2 regions of the Comamonas sp. GCA5 genome follow, and region 1 is predicted to be linked to the other one. Evidence: riboswitches for the same ligand, from Rfam matches in the RefSeq annotation. Region 1 holds a riboswitch; the other holds the start of a gene.
The links. A riboswitch is a leader RNA that binds a small molecule or an ion and turns the genes downstream of it on or off. The one in region 1 is predicted to bind thiamine pyrophosphate.
Positions count from the first base shown of each region.

Region 2: it holds a riboswitch for thiamine pyrophosphate, as region 1 does, so the genes downstream of both, SJH88_RS00890 (purine-cytosine permease family protein) here and thiC (phosphomethylpyrimidine synthase ThiC) in region 1, are expected to answer to the same signal.

Region 1 covers NZ_JAZHFR010000056.1:1,475-9,802, forward strand. The annotation lists gene thiC (phosphomethylpyrimidine synthase ThiC) at 1-1,209, opposite strand, end outside; TPP riboswitch at 1,518-1,636, opposite strand; gene SJH88_RS13055 (acyl-CoA synthetase) at 1,751-3,397, opposite strand; gene SJH88_RS13060 (cytochrome-c peroxidase) at 3,723-4,739, shown strand; gene SJH88_RS13065 (Fur family transcriptional regulator) at 4,852-5,307, shown strand; gene ppc (phosphoenolpyruvate carboxylase) at 5,735-8,328, opposite strand, start outside.
Region 2 covers NZ_JAZHFR010000002.1:51,309-59,636, forward strand. The annotation lists gene SJH88_RS00870 (acyl-CoA dehydrogenase family protein) at 1-556, opposite strand, end outside; gene SJH88_RS00875 (phosphotransferase) at 668-1,759, opposite strand; gene SJH88_RS00880 (Crp/Fnr family transcriptional regulator) at 1,766-2,485, opposite strand; gene SJH88_RS00885 (hypothetical protein) at 2,914-3,192, opposite strand; TPP riboswitch at 3,315-3,413, shown strand; gene SJH88_RS00890 (purine-cytosine permease family protein) at 3,490-4,791, shown strand; gene SJH88_RS00895 (SH3 domain-containing protein) at 5,095-5,484, shown strand; gene thiD (bifunctional hydroxymethylpyrimidine kinase/phosphomethylpyrimidine kinase) at 5,578-6,444, opposite strand; gene SJH88_RS00905 (FAD-dependent oxidoreductase) at 6,719-7,822, shown strand; gene thiS (sulfur carrier protein ThiS) at 7,859-8,056, shown strand; gene SJH88_RS00915 (thiazole synthase) at 8,136-8,328, shown strand, end outside.

The DNA.
Region 1 (8,328 bases):
ACAGCCAGGGCGCAGGCCGTCACCCAGGCTGAAGGACACATCGTACTGCTTCATGATGTCGCAGATGTCCTCGAAGTGCTCGTACAGGAAGCTTTCGCGGTGGTGGGCCATGCACCACTTGGCCATGATGGAGCCGCCGCGCGAGACGATGCCGGTGCGGCGCTGGGCCGTGAGGTGGATGTAGGCCAGGCGCACGCCGGCGTGGATGGTGAAGTAGTCCACGCCCTGCTCGGCCTGCTCGACCAGGGTGTCGCGGAAGATCTCCCAGGTCAGGTCTTCGGCAATGCCGCCGACCTTCTCCAGCGCCTGGTAGATGGGCACGGTGCCAATCGGCACGGGCGAGTTGCGCACGATCCAGTCGCGTGTGGTGTGGATGTTCTTGCCGGTGGACAGGTCCATCACGTTGTCCGCCCCCCAGCGGATGGCCCAGACCAGCTTTTCCACCTCTTCTTCGATACTCGAGGTCACGGCCGAATTGCCGATGTTGGCGTTGATCTTGACCTTGAAGTTGCGCCCGATGGCCATGGGCTCGATCTCGGGGTGGTTGATGTTGGCCGGGATGATGGCGCGGCCGCGCGCCACTTCGTCGCGCACGAATTCGGGCGTGATGATCTTGGGAATGGCGGCGCCCAGGCTGTTGCCGGCCAGGCGCAGTTCGCGGGCCGCGTCCTGCTGGTACTGCGCCATCCATTCACGGCGGCCGTTCTCGCGCAGGGCCACGTATTCCATCTCGGGCGTGATGATGCCGCGCTTGGCATAGTGCATCTGGGTCACATTCTGGCCCGATTTGGCACGGCGCGGCTGGCGCTGCAGCGCGGCCGCCTCGGCGCGCAGCTGGGCCACGCGCGCGTCTTCCTCGCCACGCTTGCCACCGTCGTCCAGCGCCACGCGCGGGCGGCCCACGTAGAACTCGCTGTCACCGCGCGCTTCGATCCAGGCACCGCGCACGCTGGCCAGGCCCTGGCGCACGTCGATATGGGCGGTGGGGTCGGTGTAGGGGCCCGAGGTGTCGTAGACGCTGACCTGCTCGCCGTTGGTCAGCGCGATGTCGCGCACCGGCACGCGCAGATCCGGGTGGATGGCTCCGCTCAGGTAGCTTTTGGTGGATGCCGGAAATGGCTGGCGCGACTGGGCCAGCAGGTCGGCGAAACGGGCGGCATCGGGGGCATTGCCGGCGGCGGGCGTAAAGATGGCATCGGGGGCGTTCATTGCGGTCTCCAAAAAGCGTGTGAAGTTCATCAAACGCTCCGTGGAGTGCTGGGCCGCTCTGATGGCGTGGGAGATGGCTAGCGCCATCCACCTTCGCCTGCTCCTGGCTCCAGCCCTGGCATTGCTCCCACAATGCCTGACCGACGCCACCGGAATCGACCGATTCCGACCAAGGCTGACACGCCCGGTGTTCCATCCCCAAAAGACAAAACCCCAGTGCGCGAGGCGCCTGGGGTTTGCTGTGCCTGGGGATGGTGGGCACCTGCCTGGCCTTGCAAAAGCCCATGTGCCTGTCCATTCCTGGCCCTGCTTCAGGGTCCCGCTCTTCTTCCGCCGGTATGAACCGGATCAAGTTCGTCGGGTTCGCTGGCCACTGTTTTCACAGTGGTTCGCATCTCAGCGCTTTCGCACACCCCGGAGCAGCCGTGAGTATAGGCGCATCTGCGCCGGCGCAGGACACCGGGCAAACGCCTAGGCTTTCAGCACCAAAACCGACTCCAGCGCTTGCTAGGCATTCGCTGGCAGCTATCAATGCTGAAAATCAGACCACGATGGCACTGGCCGATCCGACCTGCTTGCGCAGCTCGAACTTCTGGATCTTGCCCGTGCTGGTCTTCGGCAGTTCGCCAAACACCACCGCGCGCGGCACCTTGTAGCCGGCCAGGTGCTGCTTGCAGTGGGCCACGATGTCGGCCTCGCTGACCTGGGCGCCCGGCTTGATTTCCAGGAAGGCACACGGTGTCTCGCCCCACTTGGGGTCGGGCTTGGCCACCACCGCCGCCGCCAGCACGGCGGGGTGGCGGTAGAGCACGTCTTCGACCTCGATCGAGGAGATGTTCTCGCCGCCGGAGATGATGATGTCCTTGCTGCGGTCCTTGATCTGGATGTAGCCATCGGGGTACTGCACGGCCAGATCGCCGCTGTGGAACCAGCCACCGCGGAAGGCATCGTCCGTGGCGCTGGGGTTCTTGAGGTAGCCCTTCATGGCGATGTTGCCGCGGAACATGATCTCGCCCATGGTCTCGCCATCCTGGGGCACGGGCTGCAGGGTCTCGGGGTCCATGACCCGCACTTCGCGCTGCAGGTGGTAGCGCACGCCCTGGCGGGCATTGAGGCGGGCACGCTCGCCAATGTCGAGCTGGTCCCAGCGCGCATGCTTGGCGCAGACGGTGGCGGGGCCGTAGGTTTCGGTCAGGCCATAGACGTGGGTCAGGTCGAACCCCATGGCCTCCATGCCTTCGATCATCGAGGCCGGGGGCGCGGCACCGGCCACCATGGCCTTCACCCCGGCAGGGATGCCCTCTTTCAGCTCGGCCGGCGCATTCACCAGCAGGGATTGCACGATGGGCGCGCCACAGTAGTGGGTGACGCCGTGCTCGCGCATGGCGTCAAAGATGGCCTTGGCCTCGACCCGGCGCAGGCAGACATTGACCCCGGCGCGGGCCGCCACGGTCCAGGGGAAGCACCAGCCATTGCAGTGGAACATGGGCAAGGTCCACAGGTAGACGCTGTGCTTGGGCATGTCCCACTCCAGCACGTTGCTGATGGCGTTGATGGCCGCACCGCGGTGGTGGTAGACCACGCCTTTGGGGTTGCCGGTGGTGCCGCTGGTGTAGTTGAGGGCAATCGCATCCCACTCGTCCTCGGGCAGCTCCCAGGCATAGGCGGCATCGCCCTGGGCCACAAAGTCCTCGTAGCGGATGCTGCCGACCTGCACGGCGGCCTCGCCGTACAGGGCATCGTCCACCTGGATCACCAGGATGGGTTGGGTGCGTTCGCGCAGCTGCAGGGCCTTCGCGATCACCGGCGCGAACTCGGGGTCCACGATCAAGGCCTTGGCTTCGCCGTGGTCCAGCATGAAGGCCAGGGCCTCGGCATCCAGGCGCGTGTTCAAGGTGTTCAGCACCGCCCCGGCCATGGGCACGCCAAAGTGGGCTTCCACCATGGGCGGCGTATTCGGCAGGATCACGGCCACGGTGTCGTTCTTGCCAATCCCGGCCTGGCGCAGGCTGCTGGCCAGCTGCCGGCAACGCGCATAGGTCTGCGCCCAGGTCTGGCGCAAGTCGCCGTGGATGATGGCCAGGCGCTCGGGATAGACGCTGGCGGTGCGCTCCAGAAAGCTCAGCGGGGTCAGCGCTGCAAAGTTGGCGGCATTGCGATCCAGGTGTTGGTCGAAGGTGCTGGTCATGGCTGTTGTCTCCCTGTGGGTTGTGATTTTTGACGTGGCCGTATGTTGGCATACCGCCGGCCGCACGCATGCTAAGCGTGGACCCCCAGGGTCCGCAAGTCACTTGACAAACCGGCAACGGCCCTAGGTTTGATGCGGCGCAATGTCACAAATTTCAGTATCCAGTGAAATGGGATTGCCATCTGGACTGGGTCTAAGCCAAGTCATCCATGGGAACACCCTGTGTGCATCCTGAGGTCGCACCGCCAGACGGAGCAGATGGCCACGGTCCGCTCGATCCGAGTTGTCCCTGCCTTTGAAAACGACAAGTGCTTTGGAGCCACACATGAAACTCAAACTGCGCCCCCTCGTTGCTGCTGCCATGACCGTTGCAGCCCTGGCATCCGCCGCCACCTGGGCGATGTCCCCCAACAACGAGCCAATCTCTCCCCTGGTCGCCCACAAGGTGACCAACCCCGCGATGGTGGAACTGGGCAAGAAGCTGTGGTTCGATCCACGCCTGTCCAAGTCCGGCTTCATTTCGTGCAACTCCTGCCACAACCTGTCCATGGGCGGCAGCGACAACCTGAAGACCTCGATCGGCCACAACTGGGCCGAAGGCCCCATCAATTCGCCCACAGTGCTGAACTCCAGCTTGAACGTGGCCCAGTTCTGGGATGGCCGTGCCGCCAACCTGAAGGAACAAGCCGGCGGTCCGATTGCCAACCCCATGGAGATGGCGTTCACCCACGAACTGGCGGTGGACATGCTGAACTCCATCCCCGGCTACCTGGGCGAGTTCAAGCAGGTGTTCAAGAAGGACAAGATCGACATCGACCAGGTGACCGATGCGATCTCCGCCTTCGAAGAAACCCTGGTGACCCCCAACTCGCGCTTTGACAAGTGGCTCAAGGGCGACCAGAAGGCACTGAGCAAGGACGAGCTGGAAGGCTACAAGCTGTTCCGCGACAGCGGCTGCGTGGCCTGCCACAACGGCACGGCCGTGGGCGGCAACTCCTTCCAGCGCATGGGCGTGGTCGAAGCCTACAAGACCAACAACCCCGCCGAAGGCCGCGTGGCAGTGACCGGCACCGATGCCGATCGCTTCAACTTCAAGGTCCCCACCCTACGCAACGTCGAGCTGACCTACCCCTACTTCCACGACGGTGCGGCGGACACACTGAGCGAAGCCGTGGACACCATGGGCCGCATTCAGCTGGGCAAGAAGTTCACGCCCCAGGAAAACGCCAAGATCGTGGCCTTCCTGAAGACCCTGACCGGCGATCAGCCCCAGCTGACCATGCCCATCCTGCCGCCCTCCAGCGACAAGACCCCGCGCCCCCAGCCTTTCGCTAAAAAGTAAGAACGCTTGGTCCTCGGGACTTTGCGCTGACTTTTGAGCGCGCATTCATCCGCCAAGGTGCTGCAGCGCCTTGTGCGGATGTCGCTTCTTCAGGTTCTCACCACCCACCGACATGACAGCCCAGCCTCTTTCCACCTCCCACACCACCACCCCACACGCCCTGGAAGCCCGGCTGCGCAGCGCGGACATCCAGCCAACACGCCAGCGCATGGCGATTGCCCAGGTGCTGCTGCATGCCCCCGTGCACCTGGCGGCCGACGACATCCTGGCCGCAGCACGCAAGCTGCTGCCCAGCCTGTCCCGGGCCACCGTCTACAACACCTTGCCGCTGTTTGTCGAAAAAGGCCTGCTGCGTGCCTTGCGCCTGGATCCCGAGCGCACGGTCTACGACTCCCGCACCGACACGCACTCGCACATTTACCACGAAGACACGGGGACCCTGGAAGACCTGCCGGCAGAAATGCTGCAGTGGCCCAGCATTCCCGACATTCCCGCACACCTGGAGCTGGTCGGTCTGGATCTCATCGTGCGTGTCCGCCAGAAAACCGTGCACCCCCAGCCCCAGTGACGCCATTTTTCCGGGTCAATGACTGACATCCCGGGTGGGGTATTTGCAAAAACACCAATGACAAATCTTGCCATTCAATAATTACAGAAATCTATTAATTATTTAAAGATCAACCACTTAAAACAAAAATACACCTCTCAAAGAATGCCTTTTATCACCAAAAGAAAACATGTTTTATATAAGACATCTTTTACGAAAAAATGGCCTTTCTGCTGACAGACTGCCATTTCGTTCCTACAATTCATCCCATCGCCACACACAGTGCGGCGAGACAAACAAATGAGGAATGCTCTGGGACTCACCAGAGCGGAGGAGGCCAGGCCTGCATCACCGATGCAGGCCTTTTTTCTTGGACCACATAAAAAAACTCCACCCAGCGCCCTGGGCGCACTGGATGGAGTTTTTCAAGGGTGCGCGACGTCGAGAATCAGCCCGTGTTGCGCAAGCCGGCCGCTATCCCGTTGATCGAGATATGGATGCCGTTTTTCAGGCGTTCGTCCACCTGGCCGGCACGCCAGCGCCGCACCAGCTCCACCTGCAGGTGGTGCAGCGGGTCAATATACGGAAACCGGTGGCGAATCGAACGTGCCAACGCCGGGTTGCTGGCCAAACGATCCTTTTCTTCCGTGATGCGCGCCAAGGCATCGGTGGTGCGCAGCCACTCGGCCTCGATGCTGGAGAAGATGCGCTTGCGCAGGCGGGCGTCGGTCACCAGCTCGCTGTAGCGCGATGCCAGGGCCAGATCGCTTTTGGCGATGACCATGTCCATGTTCGACAGCAGCGTGCGGAAAAACGGCCACTGGCGGTACATTTTTTGCAGCAATGCCAGCTGACGGCGTGGATCCGCCCCCTCCAGCTGCACAAAGGCCTCCACCGCAGAACCAAAGCCATACCAGCCTGGCAAGGTCAAGCGGCACTGCCCCCAGCTGAACCCCCAGGGGATGGCACGCAGATCTTCAATCGCCTGCGTGGCTTTGCGTGACGCCGGGCGTGAGCCGATGTTGAGTTCGGCAATCTCCCGGATGGGTGTGGAGCCGAAGAAGTAGTCGGCAAACCCCGGGGTCTCGTACACCAGCTTGCGATAGGCCGCCATGCTGGCCTGGGACAGCTGCTCTGCCGCCTGCAGATAGGCCTTGGTGGCCGGCTTGGTGGGCTGCAGCAACGTGGCCTCCAGCGTGGCGGCAACCAGGGTCTCCAAGTTGCGCCGGCCGATCTCCGGATTCGCATACTTGGAGGCAATCACCTCGCCCTGCTCGGTCAGACGGATCTGGCCGCGCACGGTGCCCGGGGGCTGCGCCAGGATGGCCTGGTAGCTGGGGCCACCGCCCCGGCCCACCGTGCCGCCACGGCCATGGAACATGCGCAGCCGCAAGCCATGCTGCTGGCCCAGTTGATCGAACAGCTCCACCAGCGCCAGCTCGGCCTGGTACAGCTCCCAGTTGCTGGTGAAAATGCCGCCATCCTTGTTGCTGTCGCTGTAACCCAGCATGATGTCCTGCACGCCGCCCGAACGCTGCAGCAGCGCGGCCACACCGGGGATGGCGTAGTAGGCCTGCATGATGTCGGCAGCGGCACGCAGATCACCGATGGTCTCAAACAAGGGCACGACGATCAGATCCAGTCGGGCATCCGGCTGGTCCAGGCAGCCCTGCAGCAGGCCCACCTCTTTTTGCAGCAGCAGCACTTCCAACAGGTCGCTGACCGTTTCGGTGTGGCTGATGATGTAGTGGATGATGGCATCCCGCCCGTAACGGGCACGCATCTCCTTGGCCGCCTCGAAAATCGCCAGTTCGCTGCAGGCCAACTCCGAATACTGGCCGGCCACCACGCGCAGTGGCCGTGGCTCCTGCAACAAGCGCTGCAGCAACGCGCACTTGTGGGCCTCATCCAGCTGCGCATAGTTGGCGTCGACCTGGGCCACCGCCAGCAGCTCCGCCACCACCGCCTCGTGCTTGTCCGAGCTTTGGCGCAAATCCACCGTCGACAGACAGAAACCGAACACCTTCACCGCGCGGATCAAGGGATTCAGGCGCTGCGCGGCCAGGCTCTCGCCGTGGTGGGCACGCAGGGAATCGCCAATCACCAGCAGATCGTTGAGCAGTTCCTCTGCCTGCACATACGGGTTCTGCGGTGCCACGGCATGGCGGGCCGCTTGCCCCCCGGTCAGGTGTTCCAGCGTTGCGGCCAGGCGCGCATAAATACCGGTCAAGGCACGGCGATAAGGCTCGTCCTGGCGGTGTGGATTGCTGTCCGGGGATGCATTCGCCAGTGCCCGCATCGCTGCCGACACATCCACCAGGCGCGCCGACATGGACAGCTCGGCCCCCAGGTAGTGCACCTCGGTCAGGTAGTGGCGCAGCACCACTTCGCTTTGGCGGCACAGCGCCAGCTTCAGTGTGTCGGCCGTGACATTCGGGTTGCCATCGCGATCCCCGCCAATCCACTGCCCCATGCGCAGGAAGCTGTGGATGGAACGCCCTTCCAGCGCATCCTCCAGCGCGGCATAGATCCTGGGCACTTCGCGCAGAAAGGTGGCCTCGTAATAGCTCAAGGCGTTTTCGATTTCATCGGCCACCGTGAGCTTGGAATACCGCAGCAAGCGCGTCATCCACAGCTGCGCCACGCGGGCACGCAACATGGACTCATTGCTGGCCAGTTCACGCGGCGTGAGTGCGTCCTTGGCGCTGTTGAACAGCTGGGCACGGGCCTGGATGTCATCGCGCTCCACCAGCAGGCGGGCGATGTCGTGCTCGGCCTGCAAGATGCTCTGCCGCTGCACCTCTGTGGGGTGGGCCGTCAGCACCGGGGAGACATAGGCCTGAGCCAGGGTCTGCGCGATCTCATCGGGCGTGATGCCGGCCCAGCGCAGGCGCGACAGGGCCACCTCGACGCTGCCTTCCTGCGTATTGCCGGCACGCTCGTGCACCGCCCGGCGACGGATGTGGTGGCGATCCTCAGCCAGGTTCGCCAGATGAGAAAAGTAGGTGAAGGCACGGATCACACTGACCGTCTGATCCGTGC
Region 2 (8,328 bases), on a different contig from region 1:
AGCGCGGGTCGCCCGCCCCGGAGATCCACCACTTGTGGCCGTTGATGACGTACTCGTCGCCCTGGCGCTCGATGCGGGTGCAGATGTTGGTGGCATCGCTGGAGGCCACCTCGGGTTCGGTCATCGCGAAGGCGGAGCGGATTTCACCGCGCAGCAAGGGCAGCAACCACTGGTCGCGGTGCTCCTGGGTGCCGTAGCGGGCAATGGTTTCCATGTTGCCGGTGTCGGGCGCCGAGCAGTTGAAGACTTCCGATGCCCAGCCCACACGGCCCATGATTTCGGCCAGCGGCGCGTACTCCTGGTTGGTCAGACCGGCACCGCGCACGCCGGCGATCTCGGCGCTGTCCTGGGGCAGGAACAGGTTCCACAGATCCTGGGCCTTGGCCTTGTCCTTGAGGTCTTCGATGACCTTCAGCGGGGTCCAGCGCTTGCCCGCCTGGGTGTTGGCCTCCAGCTCGTGGTGGACGGCCGCTTCGGCGGGATAGATGTGCTCGTCCATGAAGCGCAGCAACCGCGCCTGCAGTTCCTTGGTCTTGGGGGAGTAGTCGAAATCCATGGAGTGCTCCTTTTCATTAACAGGCAAACATGGGCGTGCACTGCCCCCCGGCAGCTGCAGCCGTCTAACACACGAGGGGAAAACTGGGGTGCGGCCCCTGCGCCGCCGGGCTCAGGCGCCGTGCTTTTGCGCGTAGGACCAGGCCAGCTGCGCCATGGGCCGCGCGGTATCGCCCGCGGCCTTGGCCTGCGCGCTGGAGGCGGTCCCCGCCTCGACCCGCTTGGCAATGCCCTGCAAGATGGCCGCGATGCGGAACATGTTGTAGGCCAGGTAGAAATTCCAGTCGGCCTGCAGCTGCTGCGGCGTGGCCAGCCCGGTGCGCTCGCAGTAGCGGCGCATGTATTCGGCTTCGCTGGGAATGCCCAGGGCTGCAATGTCCAGACCGCCAATGCCGCGCCCCAGGCTGGCCGGAATGTGCCAGGCCATGCAGTGGTAGCTGAAGTCGGCCAGGGGGTGGCCCAGCGTGGACAGCTCCCAGTCCAGCACGGCCACCACCTGCGGGGCATCGGCGACGAACATGAGGTTGTCCATGCGGTAGTCGCCATGGACGATGGAGACCTTGCTGTCGTCCTTGGCGCTGGCCGGCATGTTCATCGGCAGCCAGGCCATCAGCTTGTCCATCTCGTCAATCGGCTGGGTGACCGAGGCCACGTACTGCTTGCTCCAGCGGCCGATCTGGCGCTCGAAATAGTTGCCCGGCTTGCCGTAGTCGGCCAGGCCCTGGCGTGTCACATCGACCGTGTGCAGCGCAGCCATCACGCGGTTCATCTCGTCATAGATCGCACCACGCTGCTGCGGCGTCATGCCGGGCAGAGACTGGTCCCACAGCACGCGGCCGGCCTTGAACTCCATGATGTAGAAGGCGCGCCCGATGATGGACTCGTCCTCGCACAGGGCATACATGTGCGGCACGGGGACATCGGTCCCGGCCAGCCCCTGCATGACCTTGAATTCACGCTCGATCGCATGCGCCGAGGGCAGGAGCTTGGCGACCGGGCCGGGCTTGGAGCGCATCACATAGCTGCGCCCCGGCGTGACCAGTTTGTAGGTGGGGTTGGATTGTCCGCCCTTGAACATCTCCACCGTGATCGGGCCTGCAAAGCCCGCCACCTGGGCGCTCATCCAGACCTCCAGAGCCGACACATCGAACGCATGGGTGTCGGAAACTGGCTTGGTACCTACAAAATGGTCAAAGTTACTCATGGTTGTTTAAAGGTCAGTTTCCACAATGCGCAGCAGCGCATCGCGGTCGCGCACCACCAGACCCCCCGGTTCGATCCGGATGATGTCCTCGCGCTCCATGCCCTTGAGCTCCTGGTTCACGCGCTGGCGTGAAGCCCCGAGCAACTGGGCCAACTCTTCCTGCGCCAGCTGCAGGCCGATGCGCACTTCCTCGGCATGCGCCAGGCTGGGAATGCCATAGCTGCGCACCAGGTGCAGCAGCTGCTTGGCCAGCCGCGCGCGCAGCGGCAGCGTGTTCAGGTCCTCGACCAGGCCGTACAGCTGACGGATGCGGCGCGCCGCCAGCCACAGCATGGCCTCGTAGAACTCGGTGTGCGTCGCCAGGATGCGCTTGAAGTCCGCCTTGGCCACGCACAGCAGCGTGGTCGCCCCGTGGGCATACGCGTCGTGCGTGCGGCGATCCCCGTCGAAGATCGAGGTATCGCCAAACCACAGCCCCGGCTCCACATAGGTCAGCGTGATCTGCTTGCCCGTGATGGACGTCGAGCTCACCCGCACGGCCCCCTTGGCACACGCAAACCATTCCTCCGGCACTTCGCCGCGGGCGCAGATCAAAGCACCATCCTTGAATCGTTTGACGTAAGCGCATCGGAGTATGTCGTGCCGCAGCGAAGGTGAGAGGGATGAAAACCAGCGACCTGCATTGATCGCTTCACGTTCTTCGATAGTAAGAATCGGGTCGTCCATATCCTGTCGTTTCTGTGACTGAAAACCGGACCATTGTCGCGTCAGAGACCAGCCGCTTGGGGTCTGAACGCGCGCCCTGGGCATGAACTTGTCCAGAAAGTGACAGTCTGGATCGTGCTCACGCCCCAAATAAAGGGTAAACCCTTAACTCTTTGATGCTGCACGCGTTTTCCAGCCCCAGGCTGTGCACCACACCACGGTCCATCGCAGGTTTTTTCAACTCGGGCATTCCGCCCAGCAGAACCCTGCCAGCATCCACCCCGTCCGGTCTCGGTCACCGCCCGGCCGTGGCCCAGCACCGCGCCCACCGGGTGGGCCGCCACCATGCAAAAGCGGCATGTCCGCCCCAGCCGACATGCCGCTTTGCTCATCCATCCATAGCTGTCCGCGCAGGATTTACCTGCCTTCAACGCCGATTGGATGCAGTTTCAAGACGTGGACACCGCGCCCGCCAAGGCCACCGGCACCCGCTCGCCGCTGGCCAGAACCAGGCTGTTGGTGGCCCCCACCTGCAGCTTGGCGCCATGAAACATGTCCTCCCAGCCCTCAGCCTGCTTGAAGTTCATGGTGTCGTTGATCAGTTTGCGCTCGGCGTTCAAGGCCTGCAGGTCGGCGGCGGTCAGCTCGATGCACGAAGGGTAGGCGTTGTCGTGCGCCTTCCAGTGCGCGCGCAAGGCCTCAACCAGAGAGTCGTAGAGATTGGGCATGGCTGAAGTTTAGGGCGTGTTCCGGTGCTCCGGGCCCAGCTGCGGTCCGGCCCATGTGCGGGTCTGCGACCGGGGAAACCCCGGTTTCATGGGACAATCGCGCCCGCTGCATCGCACGGTGCGGCGCTTGCTGGGGGTGCCCTGCCGCAAGGCCGGGCTGAGAGAGTCCCTTTGAACCTGATTGAGATCATCCTCGCGCAGGGAAGCTGTTCATGCTGGTTGCTCGTCCGCAGGCTGTTGGCCATTGCGGGCCGCGAGCCTGTCACGGCCCCTGCTTCGTAGGCTTACGGAGCATGTATGCATTCCTCGTCTTCCGCGCCCGCCAACCAGGCGCTGTCTCCCACCACACCGTCTGAACGGGTGTTCGCCCTGCACGACCATGCCGCGCTGTGGTTCAGCCTGGGCGTGGGCCTGCTGGTGATGCAGGTGGGTGCCTACCTGCTGCCCGCCCTGTCCACCCAGCAGGCCGTGCTGGCGATTGTCTCCGGGTCGCTGCTCGGCGCCGGCCTGCTGGGCTGGATGGCCAAGATTGCCTGCGACACCGGGCTGTCCAGCGCCGCGCTGATGACCCACGTCTACGGCCGCCAGTTCGCCAAGCTGCCCATCCTGCTGAACCTGGTGCAACTGATCGGCTGGGGCACCTTCGAGCTGGTGGTGATGCGCGACGCCAGCGTGGCCATTGCCCGCCAGGCCGGCGGCATGGCGGCCAGCCACTGGCCGGTGGTCATGACCCTGGTGTGGGGTGCCGTGATCGGGCTGCTGATCAGTGGCTCCATGCTCAAGCTGGTGCGCCAGCTGATTGCCCGCATTGCGCTGCCGCTGGTGGTGCTGTCGCTGCTGTGGCTGACCTGGCATTTTGTCGGCCTGGCCCTGGAACAGGGCTGGGAAGGCATCTGGCAACGCCCCGGCACCGGTGGCATGGGCTGGTTGCCCGCCATGGACCTGGTGGTGGTCATGCCCATCTCCTGGCTGCCGCTGGTGGCGGACTATGCCCGCCATGGCCGCGATGGTCGCAGCGCCCTGCGCGGCACCTGGCTGGGCTTTGGACTGGCCAACGTGTGGTGCTACGGCCTGGGCGTGCTGATCACGCTGACCCTGCCCAGCGAGAACCTGGTCACCGCCCTGCTGCTGGCCCAGGGGGGCCTGATCGCCCTGACGCTGATCTTGATCGACGAGGTGGACAACGCCTATGGCGACACCTACTCCGGTGCCATGGCCGCCCACAGCATGGCACCCCGCTGGAGCCTGCGCCGCTGGGGCCTGGGGCTGACCGTGGTCTGCGTGCTGCTGGCCCTGGTGCTGCCCATGCACAGCATCGAACCCTTCCTGCTGATGCTCAGCTCGGTCTTCGTGCCCCTGTTTGGCGTGATCCTGGGCCGCCTGGCCTGGCAAGCGGCTGACCAGCGCCTGGCCCAGGCGCCGCAATGGCTGGCGCAAGCGCGCAGCGCACACTGGCCGGCCGTGCTGCTGTGGCTGGCGGGGGTGGGCTTCTACCACGGTGTGCCCCTGCTGGCCCCTGCCGCAGGCAGCGCGCTGCCAACGCTGCTGGTGTGCTTTGTGCTGGCGCGACTGCTGCCGCGCGCAGCCCCGGCACAGTGACCCCAGGCCAGCCGCAATTTGGTCGGTTTGTCCAGACGGTGCATCGCCAAGCATGACCAGAAACACGACAGCGGTCACATTTCACGCATTTTTTTGTGAGTGGAATGCAAATTTCAGTGAAACTGCGCGGGCATGATGCAAATTCTTACAGGTACGGGGCACACGGCTCGCACCTGGCCCCCCTTGATTCACAGGAGTTATTGCCGCGTGTTGTCACCACTTGCCCCCCACCTCTCCCGCCGCCTGCGCAGCAGCGGCCTTGCTGCCCTGCTGTTGACCGGTGTGCTTGCCGCCGCCCCTGCCTTGGCCCAAGCACAAGAGTTTTTGAGCATCAAGGGCAATACCGTCAACATCCGCGCCAAGCCCACGACAAAGTCCGAGATTGCCTGGGAACTGATCAAAGGCTATCCCGTGCAGGTGATGGAGCGCCGGGACGACTGGATCAAGGTCAAGGACTTTGAAGGCCCGCTGGGCTGGGTGCACCAGCCCCTGACCGACAGCGTGCCCCACTACCTGATCAAGGCCGACACCGTCAACCTGCGCGCAGGCCCGGGCACCAACCACAGCGTGGTGACCAAGCTGAGCAAGTACGACATCGTCCAAACCCTGGAAAAGCGCGACGACTGGGCCAAAGTCCAGACGGCCGAAGGCCAGTCTGGCTGGATGCTGGAAAAGCTGGGATGGGGTTGGTAGACACCCCCTCCTGGCAGGCAGAACCTCCATAAAAAACGGCGCCCTGGGCGCCGTTTTTTATGGAGAATCCGCAGCCCTTCCAGGCCACCACCCTCAGCCCCTGAACACCAGTTGGGCCTGCGGCGCAAAGCCGTGGTTCAGGGGGCCATGACCCCGCCCGGTGTACACCTCGGCCCCGGCGGCGATGGCCCCCAGGATGTAGCTGCGGGCGCTTTCCACCGCCGCCGGCAGCGGCAGACCACGCGCCAGGTAGGCAGCAATCGCCGAGGACAGGGTGCAGCCTGTGCCATGGCCGTTGTGCGTGGGAATGCGCTGCGAACCCAGCTCCTGGCGCGCGCCGTCGCGACCGGCCAGCAAGTCCACCACCCAGTCCCCTGGCAGGTGCCCGCCTTTGAGCAGCACCTGCTGCGCGCCCATGTCCAGCAAGGCCTGGGCGGCGGACGCCATGTCCGCCACATCGGCGATCTTGCGGCCAATCAGCCAACCGGCCTCATCCAGGTTGGGGGTGATCACGCTGGCCAGCGGAAACAGTTCACGCACCAGCACGGCCACGGTTTCATCGTGGATCAGCTTGTCGCCACTGGTGGCCACCATCACCGGGTCCAGCACCACGTTCGCAATCCCGTAGCGGCGGATGGCATCGGCCACCACCTGCACGATCTCGGGTGCATGCAGCATGCCGATCTTGACGGCGTCCACCCCGATGTCCTGCACCACGGCGTCGATCTGCGCCTGCAGCATCTCGGGCGGAATGCCATGGATGCCGCGCACGCCCAGCGTGTTCTGGGCGGTGATGGCGGTGATGGCCGTCATGCCGTAGCAGCCCAGGGCGCTGAAGGTCTTCAGGTCGGCCTGGATGCCGGCGCCACCGCCACTGTCCGAGCCGGCGATGGAAAGCACGCGCGCATAGCGCGGAAAACGGGGGGATGCACTGCCGTGTGGCAGGGGTTGCGTAGTCATGGCAAAAATTATGACCCAAGCCAAGGCTTGTTCACGCACTGGCGCCGCTGTTCCTGCCCTTGTGCTGTAATTGCCGCTTGCGGACGAAACAGGGGTGTCCCGCTGCCACCGGCACCGTGCCGGCGCAGTGCGCGACTGAGAAACACCCTAGGGCCCTGCGCCCCGTTACCCGATCCAGGTCATGCTGGCGTGGGGAGTTTCCACAGAGCAGCAGCCGCACGGCTGCGATGCCCGTTTTGTCCTTGGCGACACTTACCAACGGGAATTCCTCACCATGCTCGCTTTGACCACACCTTCGCACATTGCCATCCTGGGCGCCGGCCTGATGGGCCGTCTTCTGGCACTGGAGCTGGCGCGCGAGGGGCATCGCGTCGAGGTGTTCGAAGCCAAGGGCCCCGAGGGCGATGGCGCCGCCGCGCGCGTGGCCGCCGCCATGCTGGCCCCGCTGGCCGAATCGGCCATCACCGAACCCGGTGTGGTGCGCATGGGCCAGTACGGGCTGACCCGCTGGCCCCAGCTGATCGCCCAGCTGGACGCCCCCGTGTACTTCCAGCAGAACGGCACGCTGGTGGTCTGGCACCGCCAGGATGCGGCCGATGCGCAGCGCCTGTGCGGCCTGTTCGAGAAGAACCGCCGCCTCAACCCCAGCCTGCCCGCGCTGGAGAACCTGGATGCCCAGCGCCTGCCCCAGGTCGAGCCCGCCCTGCAAGGCCGCTTCAACCAGGGCGTCTACCTGCCCGGCGAAGGCCAGCTGGACAACCGCCAGCTGCTGGCCGCGCTGGAGCAGACACTGACCCGCCTGGGCGTGGCCCTGCACTGGCACACCCCGCGCGAGACCACCGACTTCCAGCCCGGCACCAGCGGCCAGCCCGACCTGGTGCTGGACTGCCGCGGCCTGGGCGCACGCACGCAGTGGAGCGCGCTGCGCGGCATCCGCGGCGAGGTGGTGCGCGTGCACGCCCCCGAGGTGACGCTGCAGCGCCCCACGCGCCTGGTGCACCCGCGCTACCCGCTGTACATCGCACCCAAGCAGGACCACATCTTCGTCATCGGCGCGACCGAGATCGAATCCGACGACATGGGCCCGGCCAGCCTGCGCTCGGTGATGGAGCTGCTCAGCGCGCTCTACACCGTGCACTCCGGCTTTGCCGAAGCGCGCATCCTGGAAATTGCCACCCAGTGCCGCCCCACCCTGCCGGACAACCTGCCCGCCCTGCGCTGGCTGGACGAGCGCGTGCTGCAGGTCAACGGCCTGTACCGCCACGGCTACATGATCTCCCCCGCCATGCTGGACGCCACGCTGCAGCTGCTGCGCACGGGCAGCGCGGCGCTGGCCGAGGACTTCGACGTGGCCGTGCACGCCCCCATGCTCGCCTGAGCACCGCGCTTCGCCGACAATACGGGCCTTTTGCTTATGAACATCACCATCAACCAGCAGGCAGTGCAACTGCCCGACCCGGCCAATGTGGCCGACGCCGTGGCCCACTGGCAGGCCCAGCCACCGTTTGCGGTGGCGGTGAATGCCGAGTTCGTGCCCAAATCGCTGTACGCCACGCGCCAGCTGGCCGAGGGCGACCGCCTGGAAATCATCGCCCCCGTGACGGGCGGTTGAGGGTCCGGGGCACCGCTTCTTCATAAAATCAGCTACCAGCGCTTGTCTATCAAGCGCTGGCAGCTATCAAAATTTAGCCATGAGCACACCTACCCCCGCCGCAGACAGCCTGGTGCTGTACGGCCAGACCTTCCAAAGTCGATTGCTGCTGGGCACATCGCGCTACCCCTCGCCCGCCGTGCTGGAAGCGGCCGTGGCCCGTGCCAAACCCGCCATGGTCACCGCCTCGCTGCGCCGCCAGGGCAGCAACGCCGCCGAAACCGGCGCCAGCT